DNA from 3 places in the Streptomyces sp. NPDC058198 genome. Region 2 is predicted to be linked to each of the others. Evidence: riboswitches for the same ligand, from Rfam matches in the RefSeq annotation. Region 2 holds a riboswitch; each other region holds the start of a gene.
What was found. A riboswitch is a leader RNA that binds a small molecule or an ion and turns the genes downstream of it on or off. The one in region 2 is predicted to bind thiamine pyrophosphate.
Positions count from the first base shown of each region.

Region 1: it holds a riboswitch for thiamine pyrophosphate, as region 2 does, so the genes downstream of both, thiC (phosphomethylpyrimidine synthase ThiC) here and thiO (glycine oxidase ThiO) in region 2, are expected to answer to the same signal.
Region 3: it holds a riboswitch for thiamine pyrophosphate, as region 2 does, so the genes downstream of both, ACFVWW_RS16100 (thiamine ABC transporter substrate binding subunit) here and thiO (glycine oxidase ThiO) in region 2, are expected to answer to the same signal.

Region 1 covers NZ_JBHVVP010000002.1:154,733-161,405, forward strand. Annotated here, with positions in the region: gene ACFVWW_RS09180 (LacI family DNA-binding transcriptional regulator) at 1-302, shown strand, start outside; gene ACFVWW_RS09185 (metallophosphoesterase) at 570-1,661, shown strand; gene ACFVWW_RS09190 (hypothetical protein) at 1,809-2,636, shown strand; gene thiC (phosphomethylpyrimidine synthase ThiC) at 2,673-4,484, opposite strand; TPP riboswitch at 4,477-4,620, opposite strand; gene ACFVWW_RS09200 (YibE/F family protein) at 4,691-6,067, shown strand; gene ACFVWW_RS09205 (SsgA family sporulation/cell division regulator) at 6,143-6,577, opposite strand.
Region 2 covers NZ_JBHVVP010000009.1:222,978-229,650, reverse strand. Annotated here, with positions in the region: gene metF (methylenetetrahydrofolate reductase [NAD(P)H]) at 1-142, opposite strand, end outside; gene thiE (thiamine phosphate synthase) at 276-926, opposite strand; gene ACFVWW_RS26520 (Rv2175c family DNA-binding protein) at 1,023-1,388, opposite strand; gene ACFVWW_RS26515 (NAD(P)/FAD-dependent oxidoreductase) at 1,468-2,688, opposite strand; TPP riboswitch at 2,819-2,932, shown strand; gene thiO (glycine oxidase ThiO) at 2,930-4,120, shown strand; gene thiS (sulfur carrier protein ThiS) at 4,117-4,341, shown strand; gene ACFVWW_RS26500 (thiazole synthase) at 4,348-5,145, shown strand; gene pknB (Stk1 family PASTA domain-containing Ser/Thr kinase) at 5,266-6,673, shown strand, end outside.
Region 3 covers NZ_JBHVVP010000003.1:836,324-842,996, reverse strand. Annotated here, with positions in the region: gene ACFVWW_RS16105 (ABC transporter permease) at 1-1,099, opposite strand, end outside; gene ACFVWW_RS16100 (thiamine ABC transporter substrate binding subunit) at 1,150-2,259, opposite strand; TPP riboswitch at 2,343-2,468, opposite strand; gene rlmN (23S rRNA (adenine(2503)-C(2))-methyltransferase RlmN) at 2,557-3,663, opposite strand; gene ACFVWW_RS16090 (DUF4231 domain-containing protein) at 4,271-5,101, shown strand; gene ACFVWW_RS16085 (toll/interleukin-1 receptor domain-containing protein) at 5,188-6,567, shown strand.

The sequences.
Region 1 (6,673 bases), on a different contig from region 2:
GCACCGATCTGCTCGCCGCCGCCAGGCGGTACGGGCTGCGCGTACCCGACGACCTGCTGCTGGTGTGCTGCAGCGAGTCCACCGTGTACGCCTCCACGGAACCGCCCATCACGACGCTCTCGCTCAAACCGCGCCGTATCGGCACCGCCGTCATCCAGCTCCTCATCGACGCCATCGAAGGGATCGACACCGGCCGGCCGGTGGAGCAGGTGATACCGACCGAACTGATCGTCCGGACGTCCTCCCAGCGGCGCCCGCCACGCACCACGGTCAGTCCGCCCCGGTCCCCCGCCCGCGACTGACCGGGGCCCCTTCGGGGAGTGACAGCGCAGTGGCTGTCCTCCCCCGAAGGCCCGGACCTTTCGCATTTCGGGCGATCAGCGTGAAAACATGCGGTGAACCGGAGGTGCAATCGGATTCATCGCCCCTGGTGCGTCACACAGGAGGACCGGCGTTCCTATGATGGGCGCACGACACCTCGGACCTTCCACGACCTCCGGTGGGCTCACCCCCATCCGGCCAGGCAGGCCTGAGAGGTGTACGGCGGCGCGACGGTGGTGGAGGGGTCGATGACACAGGGGGCCGGCCAGGGATCCGTGGTGCGGACGGCGACGTTGCGCGACTTCCGCGTCCCGCCGTACGCACAGGTTCCCGTGCAGTCCGGACAGCCCGGCCCCGCGGCCGCCGGCTCGTCCGGGCATCCCGGCAACGCGGTCCCGGCCGACGAGCCGCCGGAGGGCTACACCCCCACCGAGCGCGACCTCCCGGTGATCAACCGGGGGGACACCGTCCAGGTGCACGTATCGCCTGCCGAGGCGCCCGCCCCCGACGGCCGCGGCCCGCTCTTCGTGGTCGGCGACGTCCACGGCTATCTCGACGAACTCCTCGCCGCCCTGGCCGAGCAGGGCCTCATCGACGCCGAGGGCCACTGGGCGGCGGGCACGGCCCGCCTCTGGTTCCTCGGTGACTTCACCGACCGCGGCCCCGACGGCATCGGCGTCATCGATCTCGTCATGCGGCTCTCCGCCGAGGCGGCGGCCTCCGGCGGCTACTGCAAGGCCCTGATGGGCAATCACGAACTGCTGCTCATCGGCGCCAAGCGGTTCGGCGACACACCCGTCAACTCCGGCGCCGGCACCGCCACCTTCCAGGCCGCCTGGCTGCTCAACGGCGGCCAGCGGACCGACATGGAGCGCCTCCAGGACGTCCATCTGCAGTGGATGTCCCGGCTCGACGCGGTCGTCGAGGAGGACGCGCATCTGCTGATGCACTCCGACACGACCGCGTATCTCGACTACGGATCCACCATCGAGGACGTCAATGAGACCGTCCACCAAATTCTGACCCGCAATGACGCCGACGAATGCTGGGATTTGTTCCGCAAGCTCACCAAACGCTTCGCGTTCCGTGACGAAGGCGGTCCGCAGGCCGTTCAGGAACTGCTCTCCCAGTACGGCGGTCAGCGCGTGGTCCACGGCCACAGCCCGATTCCCTATCTGCTCGGCGAAGTGGGCACCGAAGACGCCTCGGACGACCAAGGCGCCAGGAGTCCGGTGGTGGAAGGGCCACACGTATATGCCGACGGACTTGCCATCGCCATGGACGGCGGCGTGACCATGGCAGGAAAACTGCTGGTGGTCCAGCTTCCCCTGCATAACTGAATCAACGCCGCGCCGGTGATTTACGTAAACCCCCTGTCACACCGCGCCGAAACAGCTCTACCATCGGCTTATCCGTAGCAGGCTCTCCTCCGTTTCTGCCAACTGCCCGTGCCACGCGGGCGACCCGGCCCTACGGAGCATCGGGGGATGCACATGAAAAGCGCTCCGCACCTGCTGAGCGAGGATCGCGCGGATTTCGAGCGGATCCTCGACGACGCACTGCGCAATGCGCCCGACCGCCCGGATCTCGCCGCGGTCGGCCGGCGGCTCAACGCCGAGCAGCTGCGCACCATGGCCCTGAACCGCACGGCGCTGATCACCACGGCGGCCGCCGCAGAGTACGAGCATTACGCGAAGATCCGCGAGGAGTTCCGGGCGCCGGCCCCTTCCGCCTCCGTCCACGATGCCGTCCTGGCCCCGGCCGAGGACGAAGCCGAGGACGCCGGCGCGGGTTTCACCGCGATCATCACCGTGCTGGTCCCGGTCCTCGGGGGCACCGCGGCCGCGATCTTCCTGCTCGTCGGCTACCTCCTCAAGGCGCTCAGCCCGCCACCCGCCTTCGCCGAAACCCTGCTCGCCGTCGGCTGGTTCTTCGGCGCCGTCACCGCACTCGGCATACTGGCCGCCGCGATAGGCCTGCTGGTCACGGCCGTGCGCAACGGCGCGACCCAGCTGCCGGCCGAGGAGTCGCGTAACGAGCTGCCGGACGAGGTGGCCCGGGCCAGAGAAGCCTGGCGCCACGCCCTGCTGGAGCGCGGCATTCTGCCTTTCCTGCGGGCCGCCCTGGCCGATCCGAGCGCCGGCCCGGCCACGCCCGGCCCGCCTCGCCCGGTGAGCCAGCTGCCCAAGATCGGCTACAGCCGGCCGGACTTCTCCAGTCCGGGCGAAGGCTCCACCGCGGGCCAGCGCCCGACCTATACCAGCCCGGACTTCACCAGCCCCGACTTCGGTGGCCCCGAGCACCGGCCGGACTGATCTCCCGACCGGTGCCCAGGGCACGCTGGAGGGCGCTCAGTCCGCCAGCGGCAGGTAGACCCGGTTGCCGGCCGCGGCGAACTCCTTGGACTTCTCCGCCATACCGGCCTCGATCTCGGCGCTCTCCATATCTCCGCCGTGCCGGCGCCTGATGTCCTGCGAGATCTTCATCGAGCAGAACTTGGGGCCGCACATCGAGCAGAAGTGCGCGGTCTTCGCCGGTTCGGCCGGGAGGGTCTCGTCATGGAACTCCCGGGCCGTGTCAGGGTCGAGGGCCAGATTGAACTGGTCCTCCCAGCGGAATTCGAACCGGGCGTCGGAGAGCGCGTCGTCCCAGTCCTGCGCCCCCGGGTGGCCCTTGGCGAGGTCCGCCGCGTGGGCCGCGATCTTGTAGGTGATGACCCCTGTCTTGACGTCGTCGCGGTCCGGCAGGCCGAGATGTTCCTTCGGGGTGACGTAGCAGAGCATCGCCGTGCCCCACCAGGCGATCATCGCCGCGCCGATGCCGGAGGTGATGTGGTCGTACGCCGGAGCCACGTCGGTCGTCAGCGGGCCGAGCGTGTAGAACGGGGCCTCCTCGCAGATCTCCTGCTGGAGGTCGATGTTCTCCTTGATCTTGTGCATCGGGACATGGCCCGGGCCTTCGATCATCGTCTGTACGCCCAGCCCCTTGGCGATCGAATTGAGCTCGCCCAGCGTGCGCAGCTCGGCGAACTGCGCCTCGTCGTTGGCATCCGCGATGGACCCGGGCCGCAGGCCGTCACCGAGGGAGTACGTCACGTCGTAGGACGCGAGGATCTCGCAGAGCTCCTCGAAGTTCTCGTACAGGAACGACTCCTTGTGGTGCGCGAGACACCACGCGGCCATGATCGAGCCGCCGCGCGAGACGATGCCGGTCTTCCGGCGGGCCGTGAGCGGCACGTACCGCAGCAGTACACCGGCGTGGACCGTCATGTAGTCGACGCCCTGCTCGGCCTGCTCGATGACGGTGTCCTTGTAGATGTCCCAGGTCAGCTCCTCGGCCTTGCCGTCGACCTTTTCGAGCGCCTGATAGAGCGGCACCGTGCCGATGGGGACAGGGGAGTTGCGCAGCACCCATTCGCGGGTGGTGTGGATATTGCGGCCGGTGGAGAGGTCCATGACCGTGTCCGCGCCCCAGCGGGTCGCCCAGGTCATCTTCTCGACCTCCTCCTCGATGGAGGAGGTGACCGCGGAGTTGCCGATGTTGGCGTTGACTTTCACCAGGAATCGCTTGCCGATGATCATCGGCTCGATCTCGGGGTGATTGACATTGGCGGGGAGGACGGCGCGACCGGCGGCGATCTCCTCGCGGACGACCTCCGGGGACACGTTCTCCCGGATGGCGACGTACTCCATCTCCGAGGTGATCTCCCCGCGGCGGGCGTATGCGAGCTGCGTCACCGCCTGTCCGTCCCGGCTCCGCCGCGGCTGGCGCGGCCGGCCGGGGAAGACCGCGTCGAGGCCCCGTAGATCAGTGGTTCCGCTCCGGAGCAGTCCCCCGCGTGGCGAGGTGTGCTTGAGCCCGTCGTCCTCGGGGCGGGCCGGCCGGCCCGCGTACGCCTCGGTATCACCGCGCCCGATGATCCAGTTCTCCCGCAGGGGCGCGAGACCGCGGCGTACATCGGTCTCGACGGTGGGGTCGGTGTACGGCCCCGATGTGTCGTACAGCGTGACGTCCTTGCCGTTGGTGAGGTGCACCTGGCGCACCGGCACCTGAAGATCCGGGCGCGAACCCTGGACATATCCCTTGTGCCAGCCGATGGACCTTCCGGCCTCGCTCGGCTTTTCCGAATCGGAGGCAGGCGTGCGTGCGTCCTGATGGGTCATGAGACCTACTCCCTACGCCGGCATTACCCGGTAACAGGTTCAGCGGTCGGCGCAGCGCAGGTGTCCAGGGAGATCCCCGGGACTACACAGTCAGCGCCCTCTCAGCCCGGTGCTCCGAGCTCCCGCGTGTGCAAAGGTGACTCCACGCTAGCGTCCCGTCGAGCGTGCTGAACAGAGGGCCTCTTACTTCTTGCGATGATCTGGCGGTGACCTCACCCCAGCAGACTCACGAATCGCATGGCCACTCGCACAGTCACGGGCCGGCCGCACCGGTCTCCCGGCACCTTCGCAAGGTCATCGCGGCGGTCCTGATTCCGTTCGCGACCGCGGTGGTCGTCGGGCTGGCCGTGCTCTGGCCCGGCGGTGCACCGGCGCACGAGCGCACCGGTGTCGGCTTCGACCGGCAGACCGAGCAGGGCCAGGTCGTGCAGATCGAGCGGGTGGACTGCAAAGACGTGAACGGCTCTCAGCTCCCGTCGACCGGTGACACCTCGACGCCTCAGGGTCGCGAAGCACAGCAGGCGGAGACCGGGGAGTGCAAGAAGGCGACGATCGAGGTCACCTCCGGCAAGGAGAAGGGGCGGACCTTCATCGAGGTCGTCCAGCCGGACGCACCGCGACAGTTTCACGTGAAACAGGGCGTGGTGGTGGCCTACGCACCCGACGCGCCCCGTGATCTCCAGTACTCCGTGACCGATGTGAACCGTACGTTCCCGATGGCTCTGCTGGCTGGGATCTTCGCGCTCGCGGTGGTCGTGGTGGGTCGGATGCGCGGGGTCATGGCGCTGATCGCGCTCGCCGTCTCGTTCGCCGTCCTGACGCTGTTCATCCTGCCCGCGATTTTGCAGGGGTCGAATCCGCTGGTTGTGGCGGTGGTGGGGGCGAGCGCGATCATGCTGGTGGCGCTCTATATGTGCCATGGTCTGACGGCCCGTACCTCCGTGGCGGTCCTCGGCACGTTGATATCTCTGCTGCTGATCGGGCTGCTGGGGTCGCTCTTCATCGGCTGGGCGAGCCTGACCGGCAACACGGACGACAACACCGGTCTGATTCACGGTCTCTATCCCGAGATCGATATGAGCGGTCTGCTGCTGGCGGGCGTCATCATCGGTTCACTCGGTGTCCTCGACGATGTGACGGTGACGCAGACCTCGGCGGTCTGGGAGCTCCGTCAGGCGGATCCGTCGATGGGGCCGCGCGCCCTCTACCGGGCGGCCATACGGATCGGCCGGGACCACATCGCCTCGGTGGTCAATACGCTCGTCCTCGCCTACGCGGGCGCGGCGTTGCCTCTTCTGCTGCTGTTCTCGATCGCGCAGTCGAGCATGGGAACGGTCGCCAACAGTGAGCTGGTGGCGGAGGAGATCGTACGGACCCTGGTGGGCTCCATCGGTCTGGTCGCGTCGGTGCCGGTGACAACGGCGCTGGCGGCGCTGGTGGTCTCCGCCGACCGGCCGGGAGCCTCGGGGCCGGCGACGCCTCCGGGCCCGGGATCCGTAGGACCGCAGACAGCTCCCTCCGTTCCTGGTCAGAGCGCACGGGTGCTCGGCCAAGGCGGTGGGGGACGGCGGCGTAAGAAGTAGGACGTACGGCAGGGACCGGCCGCCCGGAGGATCCGTATCGCTCGGAGGATCCGTACCGCCCGGGCAGCCCCCCGTTCAGCCGGCGTTCTCCTCGGCCAGGATGCGACCGAGCGCCTCCTCAAGATTGCCTTCGAAGTCACCGAGCGTGCGCTCCTGACCGAGCGGAACCAGTCGGTCCGTACGGTCGAGGAAAGCGACGAGCGGCGCGGCGCTCACCCGGAAGAGCGCGTGGTCATCACCGACCTGGAGCCGGATATGGACATCGGAGAGGTCCTCGGGCAGGGTCGGCGCGATATGCACATCGCCGTCCCCGCTGGGCGTATTGATGCCGTCGAGCAGCAGTTCGCGGCCGAAGGTCCAGGTGACAGGGGCGTCGCCGGGCAGATGGAACGTCATCCGGACCGCGTAGGGATCTCCCATCTCATAGTGGAGTTCCACCGGGATCCGGAACGAGAGCTCCTCGGAGACGAGGAAGCTCATCAGGACCTCGGCCTGGACCGACTCGCGCATCGTGTACTCCGGAGTAGATGAAGCAGTGGCTGGGAATGATCCCTGCGGACCCTCTTGACGCAATCGTCCTGTAAGCGGTAGCAGATCACAAGGAGT
Region 2 (6,673 bases):
GGCGCAGTGCGTTCCAGAGGTTCCGCTCGCCCTTCTCGGTCTTGGGCGCCCAGAACTCGAACGAGTACGAGGTGCCGGTCGCGAGCAGATCCCGCACGGTCCGCGCGTGATCCGATCGGGTCGAAGCTGTGCCAAGGGCCATATGTGCAGGTTATCGAGGGCCTGGCGGTCCCCCAACCGGACAGGGGGGATTTGCCGGGATTGCCCGTTCACTGTTCACGCCTCGGACACCTGCGGGGCCGCGGTCCGCACGGCGTCACACAGCGCGCCGACGTTCACACAGCGCGCTCACGCACCCGCGCGGCCAGCACGGCCGTCGCCGCGGCCGGGTCGTCGGCCTCGGTGATCGCCCGTACGACGACGATTCTGCGGGCGCCCGCGTCCAGCACCTGGTCGAGATTGCCGGCGTCTATCCCGCCGATCGCGAACCACGGACGCTCCGGCGCCAGCGAAGCGGTGTACCGCACCAGGCCGAGACCGGGTGCGTGGCGGCCCGGCTTGGTCGGGGTGGGCCAGCAGGGGCCCGTACAGAAATAGTCCACACCGGGCTCCGCGACCGCCACGTCCACCTCGGCCTCGGCATGGGTGGAGCGGCCGATCAGCAGCTCGTCCCCGAGGATCGCGCGGGCCGCCGGGACAGGCAGATCGCCCTGTCCCAGATGCAGTACGCCGGAGCCGATGGCGTGCGCCACGTCGGCGCGGTCGTTCACGGCGAGCAGCGTGCCGTGGCGGCGGCAGGCGTCGGCGAAGACCTGGAGGTGGTCCAGCTCCTCGGCCGCCTCCATGCCTTTGTCACGCAGCTGCACGATGTCCACCCCGGACGCGAGCACGGCGTCGAGGAACTCAGGGAGGTCCCGCTGTCTCGTGCGGGCGTCCGTGCACAGATAGATCCGGGCATCGGACAGCGACGCATGAGGCGTGGGCATGGTGAAGGTCCCCCCGTTGGGTCGGCGGTGCGCGGCGGCGCCATGACCGCTGGGCGGTCACCGCGGCGCCGCCGCACACCGTGGCTGGCGATGTCGTCAGACGGCAAGCGCCTGGGCCCGGCGCTTCACCTCCGTGCCGCGATTCTCGCTGAGCGCCTGCGCGGGCGTGCCCGGCAGGGTCGGGTCGGGGGTGAAGAGCCACTCGAGCATCTCTTCGTCGGAGAAGCTGTCGTCCCGCAGCAGCGTCAGAGTCCCGGCAAGGCCCTTGACGACCTTGTTGCCGTCAATGAAGGCGGCGGGCACCTGAAGCGTCCTGTTCTCACCGCGGCGCACGGCGATCAGCTGGCCTTCCTTCACCAGCTGCCGCACACGCGTCACCTCGACATCGAGCATTTCCGCGATGTCGGGCAGGTGGAGCCAGGCGGGGACGAGAGCATCGATCTTTGCGTCAATCTCGGTCACAGGACAAGCGTGCCATCCCGGACTGACAGACGGTAGCCGAGGCACCCGGAGGTGTTCGTCCCGGGCCGGCGAAGGAAGGTCAGAGAACGGCCTTCCTGAGCGGTACGGCCGGATCCGCGGCCCGTTCCGGGTCCAGGCGCGCGCCCGCCTCGATCAGCTTGCGGCCCTGCGCCAGGTCGCGCGGCCTGCCGACGGCGAGCAGGGCGATGAGCACGCCGTCCCGCAGCCACACCACCGACCAGGCGGCCCCGGCGGGATCGCCGCGCCACACCGGGGTACCGGCGGCCGCGTGATGGCCCGCGTACTGGACGAACCGGCCGAACTGCTCGGACCAGAAGTACGGCACGGGGTCGTAGACCTGTTCGGTCTCGCCGACGATCTGGGCGGCGACCGTCCGCGGCCCCTGCAGCGCGTTGTCCCAGTGGTGGACGAGCAGTCGCTCCCCGTAGCGGGCGGAAGGGAAGGAGGCGCAGTCCCCGACCGCGTACACCCCGGGCAGCGAGGTCCGCAGCCGCTCGTCCGCGGTGATCGATCCGTCCGGGCCGAGGGCGATGCCCGACCCCGCGAGCCAGGCCGTCGCGGGCCGTGCTCCGATGCCCACGACCACCGTGTCCGCGGGCAGCCGCCGGCCGTCCGCCAGGACGACCGTCCCGGGCTCGACACCGGCCACGCGCGCGTGCGTCAGCAGGTCGGCGCCGCTCTCCGCGTACCAGCCGGCCATGGGGGCGGCGACCTCGGCCGGCAGGGCGCCCGCGAGCGGCAGGTCCGCCGCCTCGACGACCGTCACGGCGCAACCCGCCTCGCGGGCGGCCGTGGTGAACTCGGCGCCGATCCACCCGGCGCCGACGACCACGATGTCGTGCCGCTGTTCCAGCGCGGGACGCAGCCCCTCGGCGTCGTCCAGGGTGCGCAGCAGATGGACGCCGGGCACGCCCTCCGTGCCGGGCAGTCTGATCGGCTCCGCGCCGGTGGCGATGACCAGCACGTCGTACGGGACGGGCCCGGCGGCGGTGTCGAGCTGCCGCGCGGCGGGACGCAGTCCGGTCACCCCGAGACCGAGCCGCAGCTCGACGGAGAGCGCCTCGAAGTCGATGTCGAAGGCCGAACTCTCCGCCGTGCCCAGCAGGACCGCCTTGGAGAGCGGGGGCCGGTCGTAGGGCGGGTGCGGTTCGGCGCCGATCAGCGTGACCGGGCCGCCGTACCCCTTCTCGCGCAGGGCCACGGCGGTCTGCACCCCCGCCATCCCGGCGCCGACGACGACCACATGCGGCTGTTCCGTCTGTCTCTGCTGCTCGCTCACCCGGTCACCTTAAACAGCTGACGAGCCGTCAGGAGGGCTGGTCCTTCGCGCTGCCGGGTCCGTGCCCGCGAACGGGCCGCGCCGGATGCTCTCTTACCGCGCGGAGGGCCGGGCGTTAGGCTGGCCGACGACACTACCTCGCGGGAGTCCGGACGCACCGGGCTGAGAGGGAGGCTGAGGCGGCCTCCGACCGTACGAACCTGATCCGGGTCATGCCGGCGAAGGGAGGGGCTGGACGCCCATGCAGTCGTCTCATGAGGAATCCGGTACGAGCGGTTCCGACGTCCTCGTCATCGGGGGCGGGATCATCGGCCTGGTCACGGCCTGGCGGGCGGCGCAGCGCGGGCTGCGTACCGCCGTCGCCGACCCCGATCCCGGCGGCGGGGCCGCGCGGGTCGCGGCGGGCATGCTCGCCGCCGTCACCGAACTCCACCACGGCGAGCAGCTGCTGCTCGGTCTCAACCTCGCCTCCGCCGAGCGCTGGCCCGGCTTCGCCGCCGAGCTGGAGGCGGCGAGCGGCCAGGACACCGGCTACCGCGCCTGCGGCACCCTGGCCGTCGCGCTCGACGCCGACGACCGCGCCCAGCTGCGCGAGCTCCACACCCTCCAGCGCCGCTCGGGACTCACCTCCGAGTGGCTCACCGGCCGCGAGTGCCGGCGCCTTGAGCCGATGCTCGCGCCGGGCGTGCGCGGCGGGCTGCGGGTGGACGGCGACCACCAGACCGATCCCCGCCGGCTGGCCGCGGCCCTGCTGACGGCCTGCGAACGGGCCGGAGTGGTCTTCCACCGCGCCTGGGCCGACCGGCTCACCGTCGTACGGGACCGGGCCACCGGCGCCGTCCTGAGCGACGGCCGCGCGCCGGCCGCGGACCAGGTGGTGCTGGCGGCCGGCAGCCTCAGCGGCCGGCTCGCCGGGGTACCGGACGCCGTGCTGCCGCCGGTGCGGCCGGTCAAGGGCCAGGTCCTGCGGCTGACGGTGCCCCGTGCGTACGCGCCGTTCCTGTCCCGGACGGTACGGGCCGTGGTGCGCGGCAGCCAGGTGTATCTGGTGCCCCGCGAGAACGGCGAGCTGGTCGTCGGCGCCACCAGCGAGGAGCTCGGCTGGGACACCACGGTCACCGCCGGCGGGGTGTACGAGCTGCTGCGGGACGCGCACGAACTGGTCCCGGGCATCACCGAACTGCCCCTCACCGAGACCCGCGCCGGGCTGCGCCCCGGAACGCCGGACAACGCGCCCCTGCTCGGGCCCACGGCGCTGCCGGGTCTGCATCTGGCCACCGGCCACCACCGCAACGGGGTGCTGCTCACGCCCGTCACCGGCGACGTGATGGCCGCCGTGCTGACCACCGGCGAGCTTCCGGAAGAGGCCCGCCCCTTCACCCCCGCGCGCTTCGCCCCCGCCGCGTCCGTACGTCAGGAGCAGCCCGCATGACCCGTACGCACCCCGACGTCGTGCGCATCTCCGTAAACGGCGAGCCGCGCGAGCTGGCGGCGGCCACGACACTCGACATCCTCGTCGCGGCCCTCACCCCCGCCCCCTCGGGCGTCGCCGCGGCCGTCAACGAGACGGTGATCCCCCGTACCCGCTGGTCCCGCACCCTGCTCGGGGACGGCGACCGGGTGGAAGTCCTGACCGCGGTCCAGGGAGGCTGAGCACCCATGGCCGACGACCGGCTCACCATCGGCTCCAGCTCGTTCGGCTCCCGGCTGATCATGGGGACGGGCGGGGCGCCCAGCCTCGACGTCCTGGAACGGTCCCTGATCGCCTCGGGCACCGAACTCACCACGGTCGCCATGCGGCGCCTGGACCCGACGGTCCAGGGCTCCGTCCTGTCCGTGCTCGGCTCCCTGGGCATCCGGGCCCTGCCCAACACCGCCGGATGCTTCACCGCCGGCGAGGCGGTCCTCACCGCCCGTCTCGCGCGCGAGGCGCTCGGCACGGACTGGATCAAGCTGGAGGTGGTCGCGGACGAGCGCACGCTGCTGCCCGACCCGATCGAGCTGCTCGACGCCGCCGAGACCCTGGTCGACGACGGCTTCACGGTCCTGCCGTACACCAACGACGACCCGGTGCTCGCCAGGAAGCTGGAGGACGTGGGCTGCGCCGCGATCATGCCGCTGGGCTCGCCGATCGGCTCCGGCCTGGGCATCCGCAATCCGCACAACTTCCAGCTGATCGTGGAGCACGCGCGCGTGCCGGTGATCCTGGACGCGGGGGCGGGCACCGCCTCGGACGCGGCGCTCGCCATGGAGCTGGGGTGCGCGGCGGTGATGCTCGCCTCGGCGGTGACGCGCGCGCAGGAGCCGGTGCTGATGGCCGAGGCGATGCGGCACGGGGTGGCGGCGGGCCGGCTGGCGTACCGGGCGGGCCGCATCCCGCGCCGCCACTTCGCGACGGCGTCGTCCCCCACCGAGGGGGTGGCGACGCTGGACCCGGAGCGGCCCGCGTTCGCCTGACCCACGCGCCCCCGCACAGCACCGCCACGCCCCGGGAAGCGTCACAGGTCGGCTGCAGTAGCGTGCCCGGTTCGAACCGGGGCTTCGGGAGTGTCCGTGCCGGCTCGTAGACTCATCTGCGTGGATACGACCCTTCAGGACCCCATCGTCGGGCAGGTGCTCGACGGCCGCTACCGCGTCGATGCGCGCATCGCCGTCGGCGGCATGGCCACGGTCTACCGGGCCGTCGACACCCGGCTGGACCGGGTGCTGGCCCTGAAGGTGATGCACCCCGCGCTGGCCGCCGACGTCACCTTCGTGGAGCGCTTCATCCGCGAGGCTAAATCGGTGGCCCGGCTGTCGCATCCCAATGTGGTCGCGGTCTTCGACCAGGGCGCGCAGGGCGCGTACGTCTACCTGGCGATGGAGTACGTCGCGGGCTGCACGCTGCGTGATGTCCTGCGCGAGCGTGGCGCTCTGCAGCCGCGGGCGGCTCTGGACATCCTGGAGCCCGTGCTCGCCGCGCTGGGCGCCGCCCACCGCGCGGGGTTCGTCCACCGGGACATGAAGCCCGAGAATGTGCTGATAGGGGACGACGGACGGGTCAAGGTCGCCGACTTCGGGCTCGTACGGGCCGTGGGCGATGTCACCAACACCAGCGGGACCGTCCTCGGCACGGTCTCGTATCTCGCACCGGAGCAGATCGAGTACGGCACGTCCGACACCCGGGTCGATGTGTACGCCTGCGGGGTCGTGCTCCACGAAATGCTGACCGGCGCCAAGGCGCACGGAGGCGACACCCCCGCCCAGGTCCTCTACCGCCATCTCAACGAGGACGTTCCCGCGCCGTCGGCCGCCGTTCCCGGCCTCGCCGTCGCGCTGGACGAGCTGGTCGCGACGGCCACCGCGCGCAACCCCGACATCCGTCCCGACGACGCGGTGGCACTGCTCGCCCTCACCCGTGAGGTCCGCGCGGCGCTCAGTGACGCGCAGCTGGACGCCGTACCGCCGCAGGCGAAAGCCGAGGACGGTGCGGACAGCCGTACGACAGTGATCCCGCGCGCCCTCCCCGCCGAGGGGCCGGCGGACCGGGGGCGGGACGAGTCGCCGGTCCACCGCACCAGCCGGCTGGAGATGGCGCCTCCGGACCGGCCGAGCGGTCCGCCGCGCGCGACGGACCACCGAAGGGCCGTCCCTCGCCGGGGCATGGTCGCCATGATCGTCGCCGTGCTGCTGGTCCTCGGGGTGGGGACGGGCGTCTGGTACATCAATTCCGGCCAGTTCACCCGCGTCCCCTCGCTGCTCGGCCAGAGCCAGCGGGAGGCCGAGAAGCGCCTCGACGACGCGGGCCTCGACGCGAAGGTCAGCAAGGATTTCAGTGACACCTTCCAGCGCGGCACGGTCATGCGCAGCGATCCCGAGCCACGGGCGCGCGTCCGCGGCGGCGGTCCTGTGACCATCGTCATCTCGCGCGGCCCGGAGATCGTCCAGGTCCCGGACCTGGCGGGCACATCCCTCACCGAGGCCAGACGGTTGCTGAAGAAGGCCG
Region 3 (6,673 bases), on a different contig from region 2:
GCACGAGCCGGCCCGCGCGCCTGGTGAGCGCGGCGGCGGCCAGACCGCCCACCGCCAGTGCGACGGCCGTCGCGACCAGGGCGTACCGCAGCGAGTTCCACACCGCTTCCAGCGGCGGTACGAGGAAGGTGCCGCCGCTCGCCTCCACCGATCCGAGGGCACGGAAGTAGCCGAAGCCGTACCCGCCGGGACCGTCGAGCGACCGCTCGACGAGCACGCCGAGCGGCAGCAGGATCAGCAGCAGCACCACGGCGAGGACCCCGCCGAGCAGCGTCCACTGGCCGGCTCCGCGCGGCCGGCTCGCGGTCTGCGCGGGGTCGACCAGCTTCAGCGCGGACTCCCGTCTCCGTACGGTCCACGCGTGCACCGCCAGGATCCCGCCGACCGCCGCGAACTGCACCAGCGTCAGTACGGCAGCGGTGGGCAGGTCGAGCAGCTGCGCGGTCTGCCGGTAGATCTCCACCTCCAGGGTGGAGTAGGCGGGGCCGCCGAGGATCTGTACGACGCCGAAGGAGGTGAAGGTGAAGAGGAAGACCATCAGGGCGGCGGCCGCGACGGCGGGGCCGAGGGCGGGCAGCGTCACCCGCCACCAGGCCGCGAGCCGTCCCGCGCCGAGCACCCGCGCGGCCTCCTCCTGGCGTGGGTCGAGCTGGGACCACAGGCCGCCCACGGTCCGTACGACCACCGCGTAGTTGAAGAAGACATGCGCGAGGAGGATCGCCCAGACCGTGGTGTCGAGCCGTACGCCCCACAGCTCGTCGAGCAGTCCGCCGCGGCCGAGCAGCGCCAGGAAGGCCGTGCCGACGACGACGGTCGGCAGCACGAACGGCACGGTGACCACCGCGCGCAGCAGCTGCTTGCCGGGGAAGTCGAGGCGCGCGAAGACATACGCGCCGGGCAGGGCGATCAGCAGGGTGAGCGCGGTGGAGGCGAGCGCCTGCCAGGTGGTGAACCACAGGACGTCGAGAATGTCGGGGCGGCGCAGTACGTCGCCGATCCGGCCGAACTGCCAGCCGCCGTCGGCCTTCAGCCCGCGACCGACGATCGCGGCCACGGGATAGGCGAAGAAGACCGCGAAGAACGCGGCGGGCACGGCCATCAGGCCGAGCCGCACCGCGTTCCCGCGTCCGGCTCGCGCCGGTGCCGGGGTTACTTCACTACGAGTGAGGACCACGACTGGATCCACTGCTCACGGTGGGCGGCGATCTTGTCAGGAGCCATGGTCTCCGGTGTGTCGACGGTCGCGCCGAACTCCGTGAACAGCTCGGGCAGTTCGATGTCCTTGACCACCGGGTTCACGAACATGTTCAGCGGCATGTCCGCCTGGAACGGCTTGCTGATCAGGAAGTCCAGCAGCGCCTTGCCGCCCGCCTCGTTCTTCGCGCCGCCCAGCAGCCCGGCGAACTCGGTCTGCCGGAAGCAGGTGCCGGTGGAGACTCCGGTCGGGGCCTCCTTCGGCCGCGGCTCGGCGTACAGCACCTCGACCGGCGGGCTGGAGGCGTACGAGACGACGAGCGGCCGGTCCCCCTTGGCCTGCTTGCCGCCCGCGGAGCCCGAGAAGGTTCCGTTGTAGGCCTGATCCCAGCTGTCGACGACCTGGACGCCGTTGGCCCTCAGCTTCTTCCAGTAGTCCTGCCAGCCGTCGTCGCCGTACTGCGCGGCGGTGCCGAGGAGGAAGCCGAGGCCCGGCGAGGACGTCGCGGCGTTCTCCGTGACCAGCAGGTTCTTGTACTGGGGCTTGATCAGATCGTCGAAGGACCGCGGCGGCGCGAGCTTCTTGTCCGCGAAATACTTCTTGTCGTAGTTGACGCAGATGTCGCCGGTGTCGATCGGGGTGACCCGGTTCTTGTCCGGGTCGAGCTGGGCGCCGGTATCGACCTGGTCGAGGCCCTTCGCCTTGTACGGCGTGAACAGGCCGTTGTCGAGGGCGCGGGAGAGCAGCGTGTTGTCGACGCCGAAGAAGACATCGCCCTGCGGAGAACCCTTCGTCAGGATCTCCTTGTTGAGGGCCTCGCCGGCGTCGCCGCTCTTCAGCACCTTGACCGTGTAGCCGGTCTCCCGGGTGAACTGCTTCAGCACGGACGCGGAGGCGGCGAACGAGTCATGGCTGACGAGCGTGACGGTCTTGGACGGTGAACCGCCCTTGCCGTCGCCGTCACCGGACGACGCGGAGCCGCCGGACCCGCCACAGGCGGCGAGGGCCGAGACACCGAGCGCGGCGGTAATCGCGGCGGCCGTCATCTTTCTGGTGGTACTCACTGGTTTTCCTCCTGGGATGTCCAGGAGAAGACGCGGCCCTGCCCGGAGTCCGGTCGGACCGGACTCCGGGCAGGGCGCAACAGCTTGAGTGATGACCGAACTTCCTACCCAGAATGACCTGGGCAAGGTTCAGAGGGTCTGCGGCCGCTGCCCGTTCTCACGGACATGTGCCGCACTCTCAGCGCTGTGGCGCTCCCCTGTCGGAAATATGTAATGCGTGCGCGCCCAGGGTACATGGGACGTTTTCCGGTGCCCCGGGTGCTCCTACGGCGCCTGGGCCCCGCCCCCCGACAGGACCTAGCGCTCCTGAGCCGCGAGCTGTCCGCAGGCTCCGTCGATCTCCTGGCCGCGGGTGTCCCGCACGGTCACCGGCACGCCGTGAGCGGCGATGGCCTCGACGAAGGCCTTCTCGTCCTCGGGGCGCGACGCGGTCCACTTCGAGCCGGGGGTCGGGTTGAGCGGGATCAGATTGACGTGCACCCGCTTGCCCTTGAGCAGCCGGCCCAGCCGGTCGCCGCGCCACGCCTGGTCGTTGATGTCACGGATCAGGGCGTACTCGATGGAGACCCGGCGGCCGGACTTCTCCGCGTACTCCCAGGCGGCGTCGAGCACCTCCCGGACCTTCCAGCGCGTGTTGACGGGGACGAGGGTGTCGCGCAGCTCGTCGTCCGGCGCGTGCAGGGAGACCGCGAGCCGGCATTTGAAACCCTCGTCGGCGAAGCGCAGCATCGCGGGCACCAGACCGACCGTCGAGACGGTGATCCCGCGCTGCGAGAGGCCCAGGCCGTCCGGCTCGGGGTCGGTCAGCCGGCGGATGGCGCCGACCACCCGCTTGTAGTTGGCGAGCGGCTCGCCCATGCCCATGAAGACGATGTTGGACAGCCGGGAAGGACCGCCGGGGACCTCACCGTCGCGCAGGGCGCGCATGCCGTCGACGATCTGGTGCACGATCTCGGCGGTGGACAGATTGCGGTCCAGGCCGGCCTGCCCGGTCGCGCAGAACGGGCAGTTCATCCCGCAGCCCGCCTGCGACGAGATACACATGGTGACCCGGTCCGGATAGCGCATCAGCACGGACTCGACCAACGTGCCGTCGTGCAGCCGCCAGAGCGTCTTACGGGTGGTGTCGTCGTCGCAGGAGATGTGCCGTACGACCGACATCAGGTCGGGCAGCAGCTCCGTCGCCAGCTTCTGGCGCGCGGTGGCCGGGATGTCGGTCCACTGCTCGGGGTCGTGTGCGAACCGCGCGAAGTAGTGCTGCGACAGCTGCTTGGCGCGGAACGGCTTCTCGCCGATCGCGGCGACGGCCTCGCGGCGCTCCGCGGGGGTGAGGTCGGCGAGATGCCGCGGCGGCTTCTTGGCTCCGCGGGGCGCGACGAAAGTGAGTTCTCCGGGTACAGGCATGGTTCCTCCAGTCTTACAGACACGCCGTGGTAGTAGAGACCCTCGCCAGCTCAGAAGGGATGAAGGGCGCACGCACCTGGTCGGTCTTGGTCGTCATCAGTCGACGTCGGTGCCCCTTTGACGGCCCACAGACGGTCCAGCGAAGCGCAGGGACAGTGACCGATTACACGACATGAGGAACACCAATCGTCATCCACCGCGCAGCCGGAACGGGTGAGTGGCGGGTGACAATCCCCGCTCAGATCGCGGGCCTCACTCGCAGTGACGAGGACGTGGTCGAGTTCCTACACCACGCTGGCCTGCCGGACGGCGATGACGAGATGGATGATCCACGCTGGGTGGATCGTCAAGGCGGCCGCCCGCGCGAGTACGGCGCGACCGAGTCAGCGCCGTCGCGGGGGGCACTTTTTCGACTCTGCACAGTCCTGGTTCGCGGTCGGCCAAGGCCCGCTCTTTCGCTATGCCTGAGAAGTCGGATGGCCGGGCCGCCCCAGATAATGCGGGCCTCCCGCCGATGCATCTCCTCCACCAGATCGGATAGAACCTCTGCACTGTTCGGTCTCGATCAACTAAGCTCACGCATCAACTTCGTTAAGTTGGGGGATCGTTGGCCAGAACGACAGAAGTAGAAGACCGCGCTATCGAGCAGTTGCTGCGCCACGATCGAACCATCCTGGATCTACGACAGGAGATCCGAAGAGCTCGTCTCGCAAGATTTACCGTCATAGCGATTTGGTCTTCAACCCCACTGTTAGTTCTATTTCTACTAGTCGGAAACATTGCGACCTGGCGAAGATTCGACTTCGCTCGCATCAATCTCGCATGCATTCCCATTACGGTCGCACTCCTAATCGCCTCCTTTATCGTATTCATTAGAATCGTAGACACTGCACATGCCCACTGGGAGGCGGATTACATATCAACAAAGCGGCTGGACCTAGAGATTGAAATCGAGCGCAAGAGGTTGCACGCCGCAAATACTGCCCTGTCGACGGGAACGCATCGACACGTTTACAGGGAGACCATTCCGGTCGCAATCGAGCAATACCGAAGCGAAAGCAAATACTACAGAAGGGTCCACAACACCTTTCAAAGCGTAATCATAGTTGGCTCCCTCGGGGCCTCAACCCTCGCAGGACTTGCCGAGACACCCCCGCCTTACAAATGGCTCGTGGTCGGAGTGAGCTTCACTGTTGGCGTTGCAGCAGGCTTCACCGGATACTTTAAATTCCGCGAGAGAAGTTTTCACCTACAACAAACAGCGGACGCTATCGAAGAGGAAATGGATACATTCATCCTCAAGGTTGGCAGGTATAGAAACCAGCCGAATAATGACACAGCCATGGTGGATTTCACGGAGCGAGTCGAATCCCTCAAAAGCGACCAACGGAAGCGTCAACAGCAGTTGGATCAACCGACCGAAACTCCACCAGCTTGACCGCAGGCCGACACGACGAGTGAGCTGGACTATCACATACGCGGACGGGGACATTGGGCCCTCGTGTCCGATATGAGGGGATATTAATGACTCGCGATACCTCCGAGCCTCGAACGCTGATCTCTTACTCACATGACAGCGATGCGCACAGAGAAAAAATTCGACGCTTCGCGGAACGTCTTCGGCGCGCCGGCATCGATGCGTGGATAGATCAGTTCGACGAGCACAACCCACCTGAGTCATGGCCTGACTGGATGCGACGTGAGATTGACAAGTCCGATTTCGTGATCGTGGTTGTCACAGAGAACTACGTCCATCGATTCAATCGGGAGACGGGACCAGGTATCGGGTCCGGAGTCCGCTGGGAGGGGGCGCTCATCACGGCAGACCTATATCACAGCAGGAGAGAGCGCGCCAAGTTTATCCCGGTCGTGCTTCGCGTAGAGGACGCCAGCCTCATTCCACCACCTTTGAACCTGACCAGTTGGTTCGTAATCGGCGAATCAGCAGATGCCGATATTGCACGTCTGGTGCAGGTACTGCTTCGGAATCCTGGGGAACTACCCAGCGAACTGGGGATACCCAACTCTTCCCCGGGCACGTCCTTTCACTTCGATGGGATCCAACCGAGCCCGGATGTAGACAGGGCTTTCGGGGAGGCCGCCGGAGGCGAAACTCAAGGAGCCATCCGTCAACTTGACGCGCTACTCCACCACGCGTACGGAGACGAACGAGCATACATTCTCTTCCTCCAGGGTGTACTACATCACAAAGTTGGCGAGGTGTCGCAGGCCATGGCTTGCTTTAATCGAGTCATGGAAACAACAGGGCACATCAATCTGCGGGAATCATCCACGCAAAGATTGACAGTGCTACTCGCTGAATTCGACTCACATTTCGGCGAAACCGGCCCCGTCACCGCAGCCACAAACTGGCTTGCGAGCGTTAAGCGTGGCAAAAAACGCGAAGTCTGGAAGGCGCTTACGCGCGAACTAAGGCTTACCCTGGCTCAAGATTGGATCATCGCCAACGAGGGGCACCCCGGCTTGGCACCTTACAGCCGCGATGAACTGGCGGAGGCGCTGGCGGTCAAGAATCCCAGACACCCACTCAGTAAGCACTGCCTACGAAGTAAACTGGAAGTTCTGCAGCACCATTACAGGCGCTGGGATATCAATGGTTGGGGCGCGGCGAGCAACCCGCGCAGAATCGGCCTAGATTATGAGCTGGTTGTAATGTCCCCAGCCGACGAAGGCATTTTGGTGACGGGAGAGGGGGAGTTTATTTCCGTATACCCCATCCTCATGAGGAAGGTTGGCCCCGACTGGATGGTCGCAAACTTCACTGCCGCCTATCCAATCCCCGGCTGGCCTCCGCGAGCGGAGGAAATTCCTGCACCCATGCTGCGATTCGCGCGGCTCACCACTGAGGCCGACATTACCGACAAATCACCAACGGAAGAGTAGGGGGCCGCGCCCCTGTCTCGCGCCACCCAGGAGCAGCCGCCCATGGCAGGCCGGAGCAAGTCATTCCCTGCTCGGCAAAAGCGTCTCGCTGATCAGTGGCTGGCCC